Regions from separate parts of the Pandoraea sputorum genome, predicted to be linked through region 2. Evidence: predicted binding sites of a transcription regulator. Region 2 holds the regulator's gene; each other region holds the start of a gene.
The links. The regulator LexA, encoded in region 2, represses DNA repair genes until DNA is damaged. The targets are predictions, from matches to a motif close to ACTGTATNNNNATACAGT.
Positions count from the first base shown of each region.

Region 1: imuA (translesion DNA synthesis-associated protein ImuA) is a predicted target of LexA. The motif match lies at 3,087-3,104, and genes of this name have one in related genera.
Region 3: NA29_RS05270 (DUF2471 family protein) is a predicted target of LexA. The motif match lies at 5,299-5,316, and genes of this name have one in related genera.

Region 1 covers NZ_CP010431.2:1,518,474-1,525,596, reverse strand. The annotation lists gene NA29_RS06905 (error-prone DNA polymerase) at 1-456, opposite strand, end outside; gene NA29_RS06900 (Y-family DNA polymerase) at 478-2,244, opposite strand; gene imuA (translesion DNA synthesis-associated protein ImuA) at 2,147-3,076, opposite strand; partial or broken gene NA29_RS06890 (Nramp family divalent metal transporter) at 3,378-4,549, shown strand; partial or broken gene NA29_RS06885 (DUF1348 family protein) at 4,615-4,728, opposite strand; gene NA29_RS06880 (CsgG/HfaB family protein) at 4,926-5,567, shown strand; gene NA29_RS06875 (DUF4810 domain-containing protein) at 5,651-6,028, shown strand; gene NA29_RS06870 (DUF799 domain-containing protein) at 6,025-6,690, shown strand; gene NA29_RS25680 (DUF995 domain-containing protein) at 6,887-7,123, shown strand, end outside.
Region 2 covers NZ_CP010431.2:3,105,086-3,112,208, reverse strand. The annotation lists gene typA (translational GTPase TypA) at 1-45, shown strand, start outside; gene NA29_RS13680 (enoyl-CoA hydratase/isomerase family protein) at 204-1,316, shown strand; gene NA29_RS13675 (hypothetical protein) at 1,446-1,868, opposite strand; gene lexA (transcriptional repressor LexA) at 2,074-2,727, opposite strand; gene NA29_RS13665 (copper-binding protein) at 2,903-3,253, opposite strand; gene NA29_RS13660 (efflux RND transporter permease subunit) at 3,250-6,492, opposite strand; partial or broken gene NA29_RS13655 (efflux RND transporter periplasmic adaptor subunit) at 6,498-7,123, opposite strand, start outside.
Region 3 covers NZ_CP010431.2:1,159,872-1,166,994, reverse strand. The annotation lists gene NA29_RS05300 (alpha/beta fold hydrolase) at 1-981, opposite strand, end outside; gene NA29_RS05290 (GntR family transcriptional regulator) at 1,850-2,488, shown strand; gene NA29_RS05285 (DUF4019 domain-containing protein) at 2,507-3,094, opposite strand; gene NA29_RS05280 (GGDEF domain-containing protein) at 3,229-4,407, shown strand; gene NA29_RS05275 (glutathione S-transferase C-terminal domain-containing protein) at 4,471-5,175, opposite strand; gene NA29_RS05270 (DUF2471 family protein) at 5,345-5,824, shown strand; gene NA29_RS05265 (exonuclease domain-containing protein) at 5,832-7,123, shown strand, end outside.

The DNA of each region.
Region 1 (7,123 bases), 1.6 Mb from region 2:
GAGCGTAATCATCTCGGACAGATTGCCGTAGCCCTCGCGATGCTGCGCAAGGGCTACGAGATGCACGGTGCCGAGGGCGTCAAGTTCCGAGGCAGACAACATGTCCACTTCGGGCGTCAATCGAAACTCACTCCCCACGATCAGCGACACCAACGGTGGTTCATGCTTGGCCGACTCCGCCAGCGCCCGAACCACACCAGCCAGCGAACACTCGTCGGTAATCGCCAACGCGGTGTAACCCAGATGCACGGCGCGCGCGATCAACTCCTCCGGATGCGACGCCCCCCGCTGAAACGAGAAGTTCGACAGGCAGTGCAATTCGGCATACGCGGGCAGGCTGTCGTCTTGCTGTCCTCGCAGGGCAGAGGGTGCCGCATCGGGGGTATCGGCACCGTCGTCGTTGTTGGCCAGCCCTTCGGTCGGTCCTTGCCACGGGAGAAAATCGTCGAAATTCATAAGACTGCGGCCCCGTCCGTCTCAACCGAACAGGCCATGCAAATACCAGGCAGCGTCTGCACCTTTCACGGGACGCTCCCGAAACACCCACAGCAACGCCCCCGTCGTGTCCGCTGCGATGAAGTAATCGCGCGTGACCGTGCCCGGCTCCCACCAGCCAGCCTCGATACGCTCCGGGCCGCTCACCAGTTGCAATGGTCCCTGCCGCCACGGACGCTCCTGCTGCATGCTGAGCCGCTGAGGCGCGTCGAGCAGCCACGCCGGGCGCGGCGGCAGTGCGCTCACGGTATCCGGCAGATGACGATTCGACGCAGACGTCGCCTCCCCATTCACACTCGCACTCACTCCTGCACCCACCCCTGCATTCACTGCATAAGGCACGCTCACGAACGCCGCCTCGGGACGATGATCGCCACGCACCTGCAAACGCCGCACGTGTTCATCTCCCAGACGCGCCGCAACGCGCTCCATCAATTGCACGAAATCCTGCCGCTCGCGCCCCGGCTCGGGCAGCAGCGAACCGCTTTGCGGGACATGCTGCGCCGTCTGCGTGACGTCGAGCCGCAATGTCAGCACCGGCGCGACCAACGGAGAACGCGCCAGCCGTTCCTTGCAGAGCGACAACAAGTGCGCCGGTGCGGCGCTCGCTTCGGCCAGACGGATGTCGAAACGCGTCGGTGCCAGGGTCTCCCGGCCAAGCGGCTCGTGTTCGAGAATCAGCGTCAAGGCCTGCGTGGCCAGTTGCCCAGCGGCGAGCCACCCCGTCAGTTGCGCGAGCAGACGGCGCAAGCCGAACAGCAAGACTTCAACGTCATGCGTGAGCGACGGCAATGGCAGCACGGCTTCGAAATGCGGCGGCGCGCGATACCACGCCGGCGCTTCCGGCGCTTCGCCATAGGCGCGCGAAAGCGATGCGGGCAGCGCGGCACCGCAGCGACGTCTCACGCCCGCCGACGGCAGTGCACGCAATTCGCTCAACGTCGCGCAACCGATCTGAGCGAGCCAGTCGAGCCACGGCTGCGCTTCGGGCAGCAATGCCACCGGGAGCGGATCGAGTTGCGCCGGTAGCCCCGCCAATGACGGTGGCAGCAGTGGCTCGGGAGGCCACGACGACGAGGATGGCGCCGTAGCCGACGACGACAGCGATAGCGCCGCCCCGGACGTCGCCCCCGCTGCCGCCTTTGTCACCGGCACGATCGAGCGACGTGATGCACGCGACTTCATCGCGGCCTGCATGTCCTGAGATGTCGGCGCATGAGGATCAACGTGTGTCGGCACAGCCTGCGCGGCGCGTGCGAGCAGCGTTGCCGCGCTGGCCGTCGCGGCAATGCCCAGCGATGCCCGGTGTCCGAGCGACTCGGCACTTTCCAACACTTGTGCCGCCAACGATGCCAATCCACCAAACAGACGCAAACTCGGCGCGACGTCGATCAATACACACTGCGGCGCGGCAATCGCCACATCGGGACCAAAACGCAGCAACGCCAGCGCCAGCGCTTCAAGCGCGAGCGCCTCGGCGGCTTCGTCGCGATCGTGAAACCGCGCCTGTGGCAAGAGCGCGAGAACACCGCCGCGACGCATGCCCGGTTGCACACCCGCCGCCTGCGCCGCCTCGCTCGCCTGCCAGACACGTGACTGCGCCAGTACGACCGTCGTGTCGGCTTGCGCGTCGCTCGCCTCCGTCGGCCCGTCAGCCCGTATGCGCGACCGGAGTGACGGGAGTGATGTGAGCGGCGAGGCGATCTCGAGTGCCAGACAAGGCAGATGCAGGGCGATCCAGCAGGCCATGCGAGACTCCGGAAGCAGAAACAAAAGACGCCGTAGACGGCACGGGCGACGGTGCCGGATCGGGCTGGGCATGCAGCGGCGTTTCGTCGTCCGCGCCCCTTGTCAGCGATTGCTGCGCACGCGTATAGGGCTCAGGCAACGTCAGCCAGAGCGGTTCGGAACGAGGCGGTCCACGACGCTTATGAAACTGCAAGCCGAGGCGGCTCGCCTCTCCGACGACCAGTCCCAGCCGTAACGGCGCTGCGGACGCGGTCGACACAGCCGCCGGCGGACGCATCACCCAGGTCAGTGTTTCGCTACCGCCAGTGGCCACCTGAAACCGCCGAAGCTGCTCGGGTGTCGCGGCCGGTAGCCACGCAAGCACCGCCCCGCAGCACGCACTCCTGAGCGCCTGCTCGACGCACCACAGCATGTCGCGGTCCTCGGGTCTCATGCCCTGCCCCCCGGCCCCGCGCCGCACTCGGGAGGTGCGCGTTGGCCGGGACGCCGGGGACGCTGTATAAGACGGGCGCATCACCACACTCAACCACCGCAGATCGATGCCCCACCCCGCCAGCGCCGGGGCATAGGGCAGCATCGGCGGTGCAATCACCATGACCGGCTTTCCCGCCTGCGTCAGATCGCGCAACGTCGGTGCCAGCAAACGCCATTCACCGATGCCCGGACGGTCGCTCAGCAGCTCCGTCACCGCGCCATGCGGCCACCCCGCGCCGGGCAGCTCGGCGTCGAGCGCGGCGAAACCGGTGGTGTGGCCCGCGCGATGGCAATGCGCCAGCTCACTGGCACGCCATAGCCCGGCAGGCAGAGGGGAGGAAAGCGGCAGGGTCATCATGCGCCCAAATGCTGTATGAATGTACAGTATAGCAGTTCATTTGCCGTCGACGGCATCTTCATGGCCGCCTCATCACGCCTCATCACGCCGATCATGGCGATCGCGCTTGCGGGCAGGCGTCGGCCCGGCTAACGTGAGCGTCATTGCACACAACCCACTCCTCATGCCGCTCCCGACCACTGCCACCGCTCCCTTCTGCCCCGCCGAGGTCAAAGGCAGCATCGTCATCGACGCGCGTCAGTCGCGCTGGACCAAACTCAAACGCTTCGCCGGCCCCGGATTGCTCGTCGCCATCGGTTACATGGATCCCGGCAACTGGGCGACGGACATTCAGGCAGGATCGCAATTCGGTTACTCGCTGCTTTGGGTAGTGGCGCTCTCGAGTCTCGCCGCCATCTTCCTGCAAATGCTGGCCGCACGTCTGGGACTGGTCGCCGGACGCGATCTTGCGCAGGCCAGCTACGAACGCTACGGTCGCACAGGCCGTTTCGTCCAATGGATCACGGCCGAGATTTCCATCATTGCGTGCGATATCGCCGAAGTGCTCGGCTGCGCACTGGCCTTCAAGCTCTTGCTAGGCGTACCCATCGCGTGGGGGATCGTGCTCACCGCGCTCGACACGATGATCGTGCTGGGACTACAGGGCAAGGGCTTCCGTCAGATCGAAGCTATCGTGTTCGGATTGATCGGCACGATGGCGTTCTGTTTCATCGCGCAGGTCGCGATGGTGCCGCCCGACTGGCACGCGGTGGCTGCGGGTCTTGTCCCGGGCGCACCCAGTCACGACCGGCGCGACGCGATCGTACTGGCGCTGGGCATCGTCGGCGCGACGATCATGCCGCACAACCTGTACCTGCACTCTTCCGTCGTACAGACCCGGCGGGTCGTCGGCGGCAAGCGCGGCGATGTGCACGACACACTCGCGTTAGTGCGCATCGATACCTGGGTCTCATTGCTGATCGCCATGTGCGTGAATGCGGCCATTCTGATTCTTGCTGGCTCAGTTTTTCATGCCAGCGGTCAGACCAACGTCACCGATATCGAGCAGGCGTATCAGTTGATTACGCCGATTGCGGGGGGGCTGCCGCCTTCATGTTCGGCATCGCCCTGCTCGCTTCGGGGCAAAGTTCAACACTGACGGGCACCATCGCCGGGCAAGTCATCATGGACGGCTTCCTGCACATGAAGATTCCGTGCTATCAGCGCCGACTGATTACGCGCGGACTCGCGCTCGTGCCCGCACTGATCGGGGTGTTGTGGCTCGGCGACGGTGCTGTGGGCAAACTGCTCGTGTGGAGTCAGGTGCTGCTCAGCCTGCAACTACCGTTTGCCATGTGGCCGCTCATTCGCTCGGTCAGCGATGCGCGCGTGATGAACGGCAATACGATCGGGCGTCCGACGCAGGTGTTAGCGTGGTGCCTTTTTGCCGTCATCACGGCGACCAATCTGTTGCTGATTTTCGGGCTGGGCTGAGAACCGACAATGTCGACAGAAATGTCTCCGGACGATAGGAAAACTCACAAACCGAGGTCACTCAAAACTCGCGTCGGATCACGCGAATTCCAGCCCTCCCCGGCCATGCGAACTTCCTGAATTGCAGTCTCCCGTGTAAACGGCGGACTCGGGGTACGCAGGATGCAAGTGGGTGTCACAACGCACCGAAAACGCGTGCTACCATCAGCACCCCTTACCAACGCTTACTACAAGCGGCAAACAACTTTAATGAGGTAAGGGCTTCAGATGTCCGCATCGGAACGATGCCACGATGCATCGTCCGGCGGGTGACAACACACTCAGGGGTATCACCGTGCAGAAAAGGAAATCCAGCATTGCGCTGCTCAGCGCTGCCATGCTCGCTATGGCCGTGCTCGGCGGTTGCGCCACCGAAAGCTCGCGTACCGTGGAAGTCGCCAAGGTCGAGAGTGCCAGCCGTCCGTACGTTGGCGTGCGCACGCCGATCGCTGTCGGCAAGTTCGATAACCGTTCCGCGTACATGCGCGGCGTTTTTTCCGATAACGTCGATCGCCTCGGCAGCCAGGCCAAGACGATTCTGATTACCCATCTGCAACAGACCCAGCGCTTCAACGTGCTCGACCGCGACAACATGGCCGAGATCCGTCAGGAAGCCGACATCAAGAAGACGCAACAGACGCTCAAGGGCGCCGACTACGTAATCACCGGCGATGTGGTCGAGTTCGGCCGCAAGGAAGTGGGTGACAAGCAACTGTTCGGCATTCTGGGCCGTGGCCGCGAGCAGATCGCTTACGCAAAGGTCAACCTGAACGTGGTCGATATCGCCACGTCGGAGGTTGTCTACTCGAGCGGCGGCGCGGGCGAATTCGCACTCTCGAATCGCGAAGTCATCGGCTTCGGTGGCACTGCGGGCTACGACTCCACGCTCAATGGCAAGGTGCTTGACCTCGCCATGCGCGAAGCCGTCGACAAGCTCGTCGCAGGCATCGAGAGCGGTGCCTGGAAGCCGGGCAAGTAAGCGCACCGACACCCTTTTTTGCAGCATGCCGTAGCGCGTGATTCGTCACGCGCTCGGCTTTGCACGTCAGGACATATATCGTCATGAATCGCACGTTCTCGTCCGGCCGGATCGCCGTCGCAGCCATCGCAGGCAGCGTCATCCTCGCGCTCTCCGGCTGCGCCACACCGCCCAAGCCGCTGTATGACTGGGAAGGCTATCAGCCGCAAGTCTACGAATACTTCAAGGGCGAATCGAAGGAAGCACAGATCATTGCGCTGGAGCGCGATCTGGAGAAGATCAAGGCGTCCAATCACGCCGCGCCCCCCGGATATCACGCTCACCTCGGCCTGCTCTACGCCTCGGTCGGCAAGTCCGACAAGATGGTCGAAGAGTTCCAGACCGAAAAGCAACTGTTCCCCGAATCGGCCAGCTACATCGACTTCCTGCTGAAAAACAAGACCCCGGAGGCCAAGCAATGATCGCCCGACTCTGCAAATGGATGACGGTCGCCGCGCTGGCCGCTGTGATGACCGGTTGCGCTGTGCATCAAGCCAAGCCGTATGACTACACCGCGTTCAAGGAAAGCAAGCCGAAGTCGATTCTGGTGCTGCCGCCGCTGAACGAGTCGCCGGATATCGACGCGACCTACAGCGTGCTTTCGCAAGTGACGGTGCCGCTGGGCGAAGCTGGCTACTACGTGATGCCGGTGACGCTGGTCGACGAATCGTTCCGTCAGAACGGTCTGACCGTCGCCGGTGACATCCATCAGGTCAGCCCGGCCAAGCTGCGTGAGATCTTCGGTGCGGACGCTGCGCTCTACATCAAGATCACTCAGTACGGCACGAAATACATGGTGCTCGACAGCGCCACCGTCGTGACGGTCTCGGCCGAACTCATCGATCTGCGCAACGGTGCGAAGCTGTGGAGCGGCGCAGCCAGCGCGTCGAACAATGAGGGCAACAACAGTGGCGGCGGCGGGTTGATCGGCATGCTGGTCACGGCGGCCGTCAAGCAGATCGTCAACAGCGTGTCGAACGCCGGTTACACGGTCGCGGGCACGGCCAATGCGCGTCTGCTGTCTGCCGGACGTCCCAACGGCATGCTCTACGGTCCGCGTTCGCCGAAATACGGCACTGACTGACCGGGAAACTGGGCAGACCTCGCACTGTCACCTATAGTGGTAACGCATGAGCGGTCGGCCTTCCCGACCGCTCATCGCCCGGACCGATAGCGACACCCCGCCGCAGTGCGGGGACAACAGTGTCAGACGATGCGCCCGTCAGGTGTGCGCCTCGTCGGCTTGCGTATGTGTCGGCAAGCCTCGTCCGGGAGTCATCATGGTTCACCGCTTCGCTTCTTCTTTCCCTCAGCCCCCTCGCATCACCGTCCTCGCCACGGTCGCTGCTCTCTGGTTGCCTGCGCTCGCCGCCGCCGATCCGATGCATCTATCCGACATCAAAGACGCCAACGGCCAGCAACTCAGCGTCGACGACTTGCGTTCGCTAATGCCCGGCGCTCACATCACTAACGTCGTTCAGAACGGCAGCACACGCAAGTGGGTCAACGAGTCCGGC
Region 2 (7,123 bases):
CTGATCGAACACGAGCGCAAGCGCGCCTCGCGCGAAGAGAAGTAAAGCCGGCGATGGAAGCGCGGCGCAACGGATGAGAAGTCCGTCGCGCTGCGGGATCTGTCTGTTGGAAGAAAAGCCGGTGCCATGCGCCGGCTTTTTGCATTTGTTATCCCGAACTTTCATCCCCCAATCCGTTGACGTTTCCGGAGTCCTTGCCTGACATGACCGATTTTGTTCGAACCGAAATCCGTGGCCGTATCGGCTTCATCACGCTGACGCGCCCGAAGGCACTCAACGCGTTGTCGCACGACATGATTCGTGCGATGGCCACCGCGCTCGATCAGTGGCGCGACGATCCCAAGGTGCTGGGTGTCGTGCTGCAAGGTGAGGGCGAGAAGGGACTGTGCGCGGGGGGCGACATTCGCTACTTCCATGAGGCCATCAGTGCAGGCCGCACCGACATCATGGATTTCTTCACCGACGAGTATCGGCTCAACTACACGATCGCGTCTTATCCGAAGCCGTATATCGCACTGATGGACGGCGTGGTGATGGGCGGCGGCATGGGTATCTCGCAAGGCGCGACGTTGCGCATCGTCACCGAGGCGACGCGCATGGCGATGCCAGAGACGGCTATCGGTCTGTTCCCGGATGTCGGCGGCGGGTTCTTCCTGGCGAACCTCGCGGGGCATCTCGGTGAGTACCTTGGCACCACGGGGATCGTGTTTGGCGCCGTCGACGCGTGTGAAATCGGCTTGGCGGACGTGGTTGTGCCGCGCGCGTCATTACCCGCGTTGTGCGACCGGCTGGCCAATGGCGACTGGCAGGATAGCGATGCCGTGCTCGACGCTGCACGTACGTTCGCGCGCGAAAGTCTGCCGCCGAGTGGTCTCGCACCCGGTAAGCTCGCACCGTTGCGCAGCGTGATCGATGAGCACTTCGGTCTCGCAGACATGCCCGCGATTCTGAAGGGCCTCAAACTCGAAGCGCGTTGTGAATACTCGGGCTGGGCAGAGGAGACGGAAGACCTGCTGCGCACCAAGCGGTCGCCGCTGATGACATGCGTGGCGCTTGAGCAGGTGCGTCGTGCCCGCAAGTTGTCTCTCGCGGACGAACTGCGTGAAGAGTGGTTAATGATGCGCAGCGTCTTCAACCTCGACGGCCGCACCGGTGCCGAAGGCGTCGAGGGTATTCGCGCGATGGTGATCGACAAAGACCACAAGCCGCGCTGGCAGCACGCGAACATCGAAGCCGTGAAGCCGGAAGACGTTGCGCGCTTCTTCGATGGTGAGCGTCACAGTGCCGATAATCCGCTGCTTGCGCTGGGGCAGTGACTCACGGCGAGCGCCTTGCAAGGCAAGTGAGCCTGTATGCCGGTCGTAGCGAATAAGCCGCAGGAACCAGCACGCTCTGCTAGTTTCAGCCCGTCTTCGCGCAATGCGTTGACGGGCCAGCACAAAACATCAAACCGCCGCCTGGCAGAAATGTTCGCCAACGGCCTGATCGAGTTTGCGGCAGATGTCGGCAAACGTGCCGACCATCACGATGTGCGATCTGTCTCGATAGACGCGCACATCGTGACCCTCCTGCGTGTCATGCGCGTCACGACGTGCCTGTTGTTCCCGAACGTTGCGCGACGCTTTCACAGCTTTTCCTGCGGGGCAGCCCCGGCGGGTCGCCGAAGCGACGGCGGCTGCAATCGTGCGCGGCAGCGTGGTCGTGCGAGTGCGGGTGGGCACGGTGTAGGAGCGGGCGATGGCGGGTGCCGAAGCGAACGGTCCAGAGAGCGCCGAGAGACCGTATACCGCGGAGAGTCGCGTCTGCGATGACACGCGAACGTGCGATTGACCGAGAGACGTACGCAGCAAACCAAAGAGTCGAGCCATGATGCGATCCTTCTTTCAAAGCGGGTCGGAGGGACGTGTCTTGCTGCGAACGGCGTTCATGTCACAAATCGCAGGCGCAGCAGGGCACGGGCGCCGGACCCAGCCCGGCGCAATCAAATGCAAATCTTCAGGGGTCGGGGCAAGTCGCTGTGTCGCGCTACCCCGGTTCGCGATGGGCGACCGTCAGCGGCCGCTCATAGATCGTTCATAGATCATTGTTGCGGATCAGACCGACTGCAATCCCTTCCAGCGCGAAATCACCGCTCCCTTCATCGACATTGATGTTCTCGAAGTCGGGGTTCTCGGCAATCAGTTCTACGCCGCCCTTCACGCGGTGAAAACGTTTGACGGTCACGTCGTCGCCAATACGTGCCACGACAATCTGACCTTCGCGCGCGTCGGCAGCTTTCTGCACGGCAAGCAAATCGCCGTCGAGAATGCCTGCATCGCGCATCGACATTCCTCGCACCTTCAGCAGGTAATCGGGCTGACGCGCAAACATGTTCGGATCGCACTGGAAGTTGCGTTCGATATGTTCCTGCGCCAGGATCGGGCTGCCTGCAGCGACACGGCCGACGAGCGGCAGCGACAACTGCATGAGGCCCATGTGCGGCAGCGTGAACTGATGCGTGCCGCCCGCGTCGTCCAGACGCTTGAGACGAATGCCACGCGATTGACCTGCGGCAAGCTCGATGACACCTTTGCGCGCCAGTGCCCGTAGGTGCTCCTCGGCGGCATTGGCGGAGGAGAAGCCCAGTTCTGCGGCAATCTCCGCGCGCGTCGGCGGAAAGCCGGTGCGCTCGATCGCTTGCTGAACCAGTTCGTAGACCTGCTGTTGACGGGCGGTAAGTTTGATCATGGCATCACTGTATGGAAGCACAGGTGGCTGTATTTTTGTACAGTGTTTGCAAAAACGCAAGGGAAAACTTCATGTACTGCGTGAAGTTTCCGCCACATGTCCCCGCCGTCGCGGGCCGGACGACCGGCTTTCCGTCACGGGAAGCCTGTCGCCCGGCGCAGTACAACGGTCGCGCTTACTTATCCATACGAACGATCGTCAGCGTTCCGCCCATGTTCTCCACGCGTACCCGGACCTTGTCGCCCGCGTGCACGCTTTTTGCCATGGCAACGTCCTTCGCCTTGTAGGCCATCGTCATGGCAGGCATGGCGATGTTGCTCATCGCGCCGTGGGCGAGCATGACCATGCCGGTCGAGGTGTCGACGCTTTTGACCGTCGCGTCAGTCAGTGCCGCGTTAGCGTCGACGTCAGCGGCGGGCTTGCCCGACATCGCCATATTGTTCATGTCTCCGGCCGCGAACGCCGACGATGCCGCAATACCCGAGGCAGCCAAAAGAACGCCGGAAACGATAAGGACTTGCTTCATTGTTTTTCTCCAAAAGAAGTGGATGGCACATCGGTGCCGTGTGAAACAACAGCGGGGACAACCGCAGATGCGTGGGCATTCGGCAGATCCACCGGATCGACCGACACCGAGCGCTTGAGACGCCGCCGCTGCAACAGCAGCCAGGCGGCGGGAATGACGAACATCGAAAGTAGGGGCGCGGTAACCATGCCGCCGACCATCGGCGCGGCGATACGCTGCATGACTTCCGAGCCTGCGCCGTGACCGATCATGATCGGGATGAGGCCAGCAAGAATCACCGCGACCGTCATCGCTTTGGGCCGCACGCGCAGTACGGCGCCTTCACGAATCGCGTCGACGATCAGCGCTTCGTCGAGCGTCTCGCCGTCGGCCAATCGCCTTTCCAGCGCGCCACGCAGATACAGCAGCATCACGACGCCGAACTCCGCCGCCACACCCGCCAGCGCGATGAAGCCTACCGAAGTCGCCACTGACACGGCGTGACCCAGGCCCCAAATCAGCCAGAAGCCCCCAACGAGTGCGAAGGGGATCGTCGACATCAGCATCAGCGCATCGACCGCCGAGTTGAATGTCAGGAAGAGCAGCACGAAGATCACGGCGAGTGTGATCGGAATCACCGTGCGCAACTTTGCCGCTGCGCGTTCGAGGTACTCGAACTGCCCTGACCACGCAATCGAATACCCTGCCGGGACGACGACTTTGTCGGCCACAAGACGTTGCATGCCAGTCACGACCGTTTGCAAGTCGGTGTCGCGGATATCGATGTAGACGTAGCCGGATAGACGAGCGTTTTCGCTCCGGATCATTGGTGGTCCGTCTTCGACGTGGAGCGTGGCGACGTCTCCAAGGCGAATCTGAGACCCGCGATCCGTCACGATCGGCAGGTCACGAAGTGCCTGCACCGAGTCGCGGAAGTCGCGTGGATAGCGCAGGCTGATCGGGAAGCGTTCGCGTCCGGCAATGACTTCGCCCACGTTGTCGCCGCCGACCGCCGACGAGACAACCGCCTGAATGTCGGCAATCGCCAGCCCATAGCGTGCCGCGGCAAGCCGGTCGATGTCGACGTCGACATACCTTCCGCCGTTCAGTCGCTCTGCGAGTGCCGACGTCACGCCCGGTGCATGCTTCACGGTCGCCTCGATCTGTGATGCGATCTTGTCGATGCCCGCAAGATCGGGCCCGGAGATCTTCACCCCGACCGGCGTCTTAATGCCGGTCGAGAGCATGTCCAGACGGTTGCGGATAGGCGGCACCCAGACGTTCGATAGCCCGGGCACTTTCACGCGGTTATCGAGTTCGTCGATCAGCTTTTGCGGCGTCATCCCTGCGCGCCACTGACTGCGCGGCTTGAACCGGATGGTCGTCTCGAACATTTCCAGTGGGGCGGGATCGGTCGCGGAGTCGGCGCGTCCCGACTTGCCGAACACCGTTTCCACTTCGGGAACCGTCTTGATGAGCCGGTCGGTCTGCTGCAACAGCTCGGAGGCTTTCTCCACCGAGATCCCCGGCAATGCCGTCGGCATGTAGAGCAGATCGCCTTCGTCGAGCGGTGGCATGAACTCGCCGCCAAGGCGTGAGATGGGAATCACGGTGAGTCCCAGCACCACGAGTGCCGCACCGAGCGCGATCCATGGACGCCGCAACGTCGCGTCGAGCAGCGGGCGGTACATCGCCATCAGCGCGCGGTTGATCGGATTGGCCGCTTCTTCCGGGATGCGTCCGCGAATCAGGTAGCCCATCAGCACAGGCACCAATGTCACCGACAACCCAGCGGCGGCGGCAATTGTGTACGTCTTCGTGAAGGCGAGCGGAGAAAACAATTTGCCTTCCTGTCCTTCGAGCGAGAAGACAGGGATGAACGACAGCGTAATGATGAGCAACGAGAAGAACAGGGCCGGGCCGACCTCCGCCGCCGATTCGGCAATGAGCGTCCAACGCCGCGATGCGCTCGGCGTCTCTCCGGGATGCGCGTGCGCGAACGCTTCGAGGTGTTTATGCGCGTTCTCGATCATGACGATGGCCGCGTCGATCATCGCGCCGATGGCAATGGCAATCCCTCCAAGCGACATGAGGTTGGCGTTCACACCCTGATATCGCATGACGATGAACGCGGTGAGCACGCCGAGTGGCAGCGACAAGATGGCGACCAGCGCACTGCGCAGATGGAACAGGAAGATGGCGCACACGATCCCGACGATGACGAACTCTTCAAGGAGTTTGTCCTTCAGGTTGTCCACGGCGCGCTCGATCAACTGCGAGCGGTCGTACGTCGTAACCAGCTCGACGCCGGGCGGCAGCGAACGCTGGAGGTCGGCGAGCTTCGCCTTGACGGCTTCGATGGTCGTGAGGGCGTTCTTGCCCGAGCGCATCACCACGACACCGCCCGCCACTTCGCCCTGACCGTTGAGTTCCGCCACGCCGCGGCGTGCTTCCGGACCGATCTGGATGCGGGCAACGTCGCCGAGCAACACCGGTGTGCCACTGGCATCCGTGCGAATGACCACGCGACGGAAGTCGTCCAGCGAGTGCAGATACGCCGTCGAGCGCACCATGTATTCCGATTCCGCCATCTCGACGACCGAGCCGCCGGACGCCTGGTTTGCCTTCGAAAGCGCATCGGCGACGGTGGCCTGCGAAATGCCGAACGCGCGCAGTTTGTCGGGATCGAGCACGACCTGGTACTGACGCACCATGCCGCCGATCGATGCGACTTCTGCGACGTCGGGCACTGCCTTGAGTTCGAACTTCAGGAACCAGTCGTTGAGCGCGCGAAGTTGCCCGAGATCGTGACGCCCGGTGCGATCGACGAGTGCGTACTCGTAGACCCAGCCGACCCCCGTGGCGTCCGGCCCGAGTGAGACCTTCGCGCCTTGCGGCAGACGGCTCTGCACCTGATTCAGATATTCGAGCACGCGTGAGCGCGCCCAGTACTGATCGGTCTTGTCGTCGAACAGCACATAGACGAAGGCATCGCCGAACGACGAATACGCGCGGATCGACTTCGCACCGGGCACGCCGAGCAGCGTCGTGGTCAGCGGATAGGTCACCTGATCTTCGATGACCTGCGGCGCTTTGCCCGGATACGATGCCTTGATGATGACTTGCGTGTCAGAGAGGTCCGGCAGGGCGTCCAGCGGCGTCTGTGTGAGCGAGTAAGCGCCCCACACCGCCAGGAGCAACGATGCGAGCAGCACCAGCAACCGGTTGTGTATCGACCAGCGAATGAGGCGGGCGATCATTGGGTGCCTCCGCTGGTGCCCATCTTCGGCAACACCGATTTCAGACTGGCCTCTGAATCGATCAGGAACTGTCCCGACGCGACGACTTCCTGATCCTGCGTCAATCCCTGAAGGACTACCGTGTCTGCGCCGACATCGTTGCCGGTCGTCACCGTGACGGGTTGCAGGCCACCGTCTGCATTGCGCACGATGACGACGCTGCGCTTGCCGGTGGCGATCACCGCTTCTGACGGCACGAGCAGTTGCGACACCGCCTTCTCGTCGCTCATGTGGGCGCGCACGAGCATGCCCGGCGTGAGGCGCTCGCCGGTGTTGTCCAGTTCAAGACGCGCCTGCAAGGTCCGGCTGCCGGAATTGATGCCGGGGAGGATTTCGCGCACGCGTCCGACGATGTGCTGCGTGTCGTCTGCGGCGAGCGTGGCCTCGACCTTCATGCCGGCACGCACGCGTAGCGCCATTGCCTCGGGAATCTCGACGACGAGCCAGAGCTTCGACAGGCCCGCCACCTTCGCCAGTGTCTGCCCCGGCGAAACCATCGAGCCGTTGCGCACGTTGAGTTCCGTCACCACACCCGCGCGTGGCGCACTCAGCACGACATGCGTTTGCGGTTGACCGGTGCGCGCAAGGTTGG
Region 3 (7,123 bases), 1.9 Mb from region 2:
TTCGACGAGCGTAGAACCGGGAATTCGGGCGTGCGTCGTCTGGGCCAGCTCGGCATAGTGCCCGACGCGCGCCTGCACCTCCGGCGGCGAAAAGTCCTTGCCGATGGCGGTGGTGTCCTTGTCACCGATCATCAACAACGTCGGCACGCGAATCTGTCCGAGTTCGTACACGACCGGCTGCGTGTAGATCATGTCGTAGAGCAACGCCGAATTCCACGCGACGATGCGTTTTCCCGGGCCGCGATACATGCCCGCGAGCATCTGCACCCACGGCTCGTAACGCTCGCTCCATTGCCCGGCGTAGTACGTCGCCTGTTCATAGCGACGGATGCCCGGCGCGCTCGTGCGCAACTCTCGGTCGAACCACTCGTCCACCGTCTTCGAAGGCACGCCCAGCGCTTTCCAGTCTTCCAGCCCGATCGGATTAACGAGCACCAGTTGCTGCGTCTCGTCCGGATACATCAGCGCATAGCGCGCCGCCAGCATTCCGCCGGTGGAGTGGCCGACGACGGTCGCCGTCTTGATACCCAGCGACGCGAGCAACGCATGCGTATTGTTCGCCAGTTGCTGGAAGCTGTACTGATACTGCGCGGGCTTGCTCGATTTGCAGAAGCCGATCTGATCCGGCGCGATGACGCGGTAGCCTGCGCCCGATAACGTGTCGATCGTCTCGCGCCAGGTCGCCGCGCAGAAGTTCTTGCCATGCAGTAGCACAACGGTCCGGCCATTCGGCTGCGACGGCTGCACGTCGAGATAAGCCATGTGCAGCGGCGTGCGCTGCGACGTGAAGTCGAAGCGATTGACCGGATACGGATAGTCGAAGCCCTGTAATTCCGGACCGTAGGCGGGACCGGCGTTGCTGTCGGGACTTGCTGCACTCGCGCCACTCACGGCGACGAGCGAAGTGAAACCGACGAGCGCACCGGTGCGCAGGGTCGCAACGGCATATCGCGACAGACGTTGCATGCACAGAGAAAGCAGTGGGGGCATGGGTCGATGAATGTAGAGCGCGCCGAAACACGCAAAGTGGGACAGGAGACAAAGACGCCGAAGCGGACAAAGCGAACAATGCGGACGAATGCGGCTGCGTCGATTCTGCCATGCGACGCCATTTCCGGACGGGCAGCGCCGACGTGGCGCGGCATTCGGGGTCAGGTGCAATCGGGCGACTGCGTGATCGACGGGGTTTGCACCGATTCCGCCAACAATCGCACTGAATTATTCTCATTTGTCCGTTTTCACGCACAAATCGCCGTCATTGATCGCTGATCGAGCGCATGCGGCGTCGGCCAAATCCCGCATGCTGGGAAATACAGACGAAAACGGGCGAGCGCAGACGGCAGCCCGGACGAACAGGTCGACGAATACCCATCATTTTTGAGGGGTTATTCAAGGCACGTTCTTCACATCTTCAGCATTTTTCCAAAGCCACTGCGCCTCGCATGTTTCGGTACCCGCAACGCTGTGACGGTGGGCGCTCACACCGCAAGTGAGTGAGCGCGAACCCCGCTGCGTCTGGCGTTATGGTACTTTTTCGACGCTTCAAACGTGCGTATAAGCGAGTCCTCGCTTCGGAAACCAAAAGAATTGTGCAAAACCGGACCGACGTTATGTCTGTCGCGCATGAGTGGCACGACTTTGACCTTTTGGGAACGGTTTTCGGAGTGCCGAAAGAAACTCGGTAAAATCCGCAGCGGCATGGGGGATGGGGCGCACGATGCGCCCGAATGCATGCATGACACCTACATCGTGAAACTTCATGCACGAGCGGTCCGGCAAGACCGGCAACGCTCATCGAAGTCGAAGTACACGGCGCACGCGCCGGCTCTAGGGAAGACACAAGCATCAGATGAAAGCGCCCAGCAACCTGATTACCGGTGAAGTGCGGAGCAAGATCCGCGGAATGATTCTCGCTTCCGAGCTCAAGCCGGGGCAGCGCCTCATCGAGGACGATCTGATTCAATTGCTGGGCGTTGGTCGCACGCCCGTGCGCGAAGCGTTGCTGATCCTGCAAGGCGAAGGCTTTATCGCCCGCAACCGTGGCTGGGAAGTTCAAGGCGCCGATCATCTGCCTGTGCGCGCCATCTTCGAGAGCCGTATCGCCATCGAATCCGAGACCGCCCGGCTGGCGGCCCAAAAAATCTCGCCCGAGATGTGCGACGCGCTCGATGCCCTCATCGAACAGATGGAGCCGACGGCCAATCTGCCGCGTCTGGCGCTCAATCGTCTCAATACGGAATTCCACGACCTGATCGTGAAGGCGGCAGATAACGTCGTGATCGCGCAGTTTCACGAACGTACGCAGTTCTATTACTGGGCGCTGCGCGTGCCCGTCATGTTCTCGGACGAGCAACTGCGCACCACCAATCAGCAGCACCGCGAGCTGGTCGCGGCCCTGCGCGCGCATGACGAAGCGCTTGCCGAACAGATCGCGCGCGCGCACGTCGAGACGACGATGGACATCGTCGAACCAGCGCTGCCGCGCTGAATTGCTAAGTCGCTGAACTCAACGCACCAGATAGCCAGCGACGCGCCAGCGGCCGTCGAGACCGAACACCATCGTGACCATCTCATGCGCTTCGGCCTTGTGCTCGAACACGGTCCCGTACTGAATCACCACGTACTCCCCATCTGGCTGCCCGGGCAGCGTGCGGGTAAAGACCGCGTCCAGCGTCTTGCGTGACTTCACCTTCCCCAACGGCCCACGGGCGGTTTGCAGATTCGCGGCCCAGTCTTCGGCCGAAATCGCCCGCTGAAACACCGGCGCGGCCTGATCCCAGCTTTGTTGCCCCCGGTTGATGTCTGCAAGGCCCAACCACAGGTTGGCGGCTTCGAGCGCCGGGCGCACGTCGCGATTGATGTCGGCGGCCGGTGCCGTGCCTGCCTCGGCACCGCTCGCTGGCGTGGCGAATAACGGCGGTTGCGCGGCACGGCGTCGCATCGGCTCCTGCTGCGCGGACACCGATACGGCGCTGAGTCCGGCAGCCACACCGAGCACAAGCGCAGTCGCGCGAATCGCAACGCGGTGGCGGGAAAGGGAGGCGCGCAGGGAGCGGCGGGAATGACGGGATGCGTTGAATCGGGTCGTCGGCATGGACGAAAATTCCTCGAAGCGGAAATGACTAACCCGGCCATTCTACTGGCGTCGCCCTCATTGGAATGTAACGCGCGTCGTGGCGTACATTACAATGCTCAACACATGTCAGCCCCCACGCATTGGCCATTGCCATGTTGACGACGTCCCTGCTCGCGATCACCTCACTGCTCAGCTTCATGATGTTGCTGATCGTGGGTTCCCTGCTACGCTCTCGCGTGGCCGGTGTTCGGGAATGGTCGCTCGCCAATGTCGCCGTTCTCGTCGCGCTACCGCTGTTTGCATTGCGCGGCATCGTTCCCGATTTCCTCTCGATCCCCGTCGCGAACCTGACGCTGGCGGGCGGCCTGCTGCTCTACTTCGCGGGATGCGCGCGCTTTCTCGGCCAGCGGCCTCACTGGCACGCGCTGGGTGCTTCGCTGGGCGTGCTCGCGGCGGCAATCCTGTTCTTCTACTACGGTATCGACAATCCGCAGATGCGTGTGGTGATCGTCTCGGCGTTCCACGCGATCTGGTTGCTCGCCGTGTCGGTGCTGATTCTGCGTCACGTGCCGCCGCGCCGCCATCGCTACAACTACTGGCTGACGGCCGCTATGGCCGCCGCGTTTGCTGTGGCACACATTGTGCGGGGTGCGATCTTCGTATGGACACCCGCGCCCGGTCCGGAAGTGTTCGCGCCGACCTTGTTCAACACCATCATGTTGACCATCGGCACCATCGTGATGCCCGCGATGACGATGGGCGCCGTGCTGATGATTCACGATGCAATGCTCGCCACGGCCGAAGAAGCCGCCAACCGCGACTATCTGACGGGTGCGCTCTCACGCAAGCATTTCGACCTGCTCGCGCGTCAGGAGATGGTGCGGGCGGTGGCGCGCGGGTGGCCGCTGTCCATCGTCGTCATCGATCTGGATCATTTCAAGTCGATCAACGACACCCACGGTCATGCGGGTGGCGACACCGTGTTGCGCGAGTTCGTGAAACTGGTGCGCGACAGCCTGCGCGAGGGCGACGTCTTCGGGCGGCTCGGCGGCGAGGAGTTCGCGGTGCTCTTGCCGGGCACGGACACGCCGGGGGCCATTCGTATTGCCGAGCGGCTGCGCACGCAGGCGAGCCGTCATCTGGTCGCGGGACCGTTCGGAGTGTGTCACTACACGCTGAGCGGCGGCGTGGCGACGTGGCTCGAACGCGAAAGCCTCGAGGCCCTGTGCATGCGCGCCGACCGGGCGCTGTACGCGGCGAAAATCTCAGGGCGCAATCTTGTACTCTCCGACGTGCTCCCCAGCGACGAGACCGCGTCCGAAGCGGGTTGACGGCGCAAGCATCCGATGATGCGGGAGGCGCGCCGCCGCCACGCGGACAAGGCTCAAACCAGTTCAGGCAGGCTCAGGGAAAAACTCACCACGCATACGCGCTACGTAAGCCGTCAGATTCGGATGGTGCTCGATCTCGTTGCGCAACGGCATACGGAACGCCGGTGACATCGCGCCCGAGATAAAGGCGAACGCCGTGGCGTCGGCACCGCACGGTTTGTCGCCGAAGAAATAGGGCTTGTCGCCCAGCATCTGCGCGGCCGCCTGCGAACCGCGCGCCAAAATCCTGCTCGCTTCCTCAGGCTTGTAACGCCCCGTGCCCTGCCCGTGCAGCGTGTTGCGGATCTTGCGACGGATCACCGCCTGCGCGACAGGACGGACCGGCCACGGAATCGAACGGAAGAAAGACGCCGGTCCGATGGCGAAGTTCTCGTCGTCGCACCAGCGTGCTTGCACGACATACCAGTAGAAGTGATCCTCCAGCGCCTTCTCGAACATCCAGGCTGCGCCTCGCTGCTCCGGCGTCAGATTCGCGTCGAAGTCGACGCCGTACTTCCGCTCGAGGTGCAACCGGATCAGCGTCGAGTCCGCGATGATCTCGCCGTCGTCCTCGATATAGGGCAGCTTGCCCTTCGGCGCGCGGCGGAAGCCGCCACGGTCGGTGCGGTACGACACCCCGGCGAGCTTGAGCAGCATCTCCGCCTTGACGACGAACGGACTTGCATCGGGCAGCCCGAATGCCGGGCCGAAGGTATACAGAGTCAACATCGCAGGCGTGCTCCTGTGCGGGAAGAATGGCGCAGAGTATTACACGACGGAACCGCCGCGACGAGCGTGTCCCCATCCCCCGCTGTCTTCACCCTGTTCACGCGCCAGATACGTGGCGTGCGCACTGTGATTTTATACAGTATGATGTCCTCCAATCGAGGAACATCTCATGGAAACCATCGACTGGGATCAACTGGCGCTGAGCGCCGCCGAACGCGACCTTGCAGGCATCGTCCGCGAGATCGCCGCGCGCTATGCGCAGCAACGTCCGACGGCCGTCGTGCCGGGAGACACCCACATCGACACAATATCGCTCGACTGGCGTACGCTGGTCGCGATTGCCGACGAAGCGGAAGCGGATATCGGACTTCAGGCGCGTCACGAGCCGTGGGTGCTTGCGCGCCTGCTGCGTCTGCCCGGCGACGAAGCGTTGCGCCGCGATGGCGTGCTGCCGTCGCTCGACGCGGCCGTCGATCTGCAATGGCCTGACGCCCCGGCACCGGCCGTCTTTCGCGCCATCGTCGCCACATTCAGCGCGCTCGCCGACGACGAACTGGCGGCAGACGAGGCGGCTACCTCGTCGTTCATGGCCGGTGCGTCGGCGCTAATGTCCACGGCGCCCGCCGGTGGTTCGGCGTGTCCGGCTTGAGCGCTGAGTGGCACACACCGGAAACGAGGTCCTGCAAGTGTTCGAGAACGTGGTCGAAGACGCCAATGTCGTATCCATCCCACCTGAAGGGATCGATCCGGACGCGCTCGCCCGTTCACTGCCCGCACCGATGGTCTTCGTCGATCTCGAGACGACGGGCGGCAATGCACTTGAAGACCGCATCACCGAAATCGGCGTAGTCGAAGTCGGCCCCCACGGCATCGAACAGTGGAGCACGCTGCTCGACCCTGCCGAGCCGATCCCGCCCTTCATTCAGAAGCTGACGGGCATCACCAACGAGATGGTGCGCGGGCAGCCCTCTTTCGACACGCTCGCACAGGGGCTTGCCGAACGTCTGCACGGTAAGCTGTTCGTCGCGCACAACGCCCGCTTCGATTACGGCTTTCTCAAGAACGAATTCCGCCGCGCGGGCATCGGTTTTCAGGCGGATGTCCTTTGCACGGTGCGTCTGTCGCGCTTGCTGTTTCCGTCGGCCGCCCGGCATGGGTTAGACGCGCTGATTGCGCGCTTCGGCCTCGCACCGCAAGGCCGCCACCGCGCGCTGGCCGACGCCGACCTGCTCTGGCAGTTCTGGCAAAAACTCCACACGCTCTATACGCCCGACCTGATCGGACAAGCGGTGCAACGCGTGACGAAGCGGTCGAGCCAGCCGCCGCAATTGCCGGACGAAGCCATCGACGCGCTGCCTGCCAGTCCGGGCGTCTATCTCTTCTATGGCGAAGGCGACACGTTGCTGTATGTCGGCAAGAGCGTGGATGTCCGTGCGCGCGTGCGCTCGCACTTCTCCAGCGATCATCAGGTCGCCAAGGATCTGCGCATCTCGCAGGAAATCCGGCGCGTCGAAGTGCGGCGCACAGTGGGAGAACTCGGTGCGCTGTTGCTTGAATCGCAGTTGGTCAAACAGTTGCAGCCGGTGCACAACCGGATGCTGCGGCGTTCCGCAAGTCTCTACAGTTGGCAGTTGACGCAGGAAAGCGACACGCCGCAGTTGGTGAGCGCAAAGACGGTGGACTTTTCCGGCGCCGAATCGCTGTACGGCACGTTCTCCTCGCGCAACGGTGCAGAGAGCGCGTTGCGTGCGTTGGCCGACGAACATCGTCTGTGCTGCGCGCAACTGGGGCTGGAAAAGGTCGCGAAGGGGCGTCCTTGCTTCGGCTATCAGGTCAAACGTTGCGACGGCGTGTGCGTGGGCGCCGCGCCGCTGTCAGAGCACACGCAACGCATGCGCGAAGCCCTCGCGACGCTGCGACTGGAAACGTGGCCCTACGACGGCCCCAT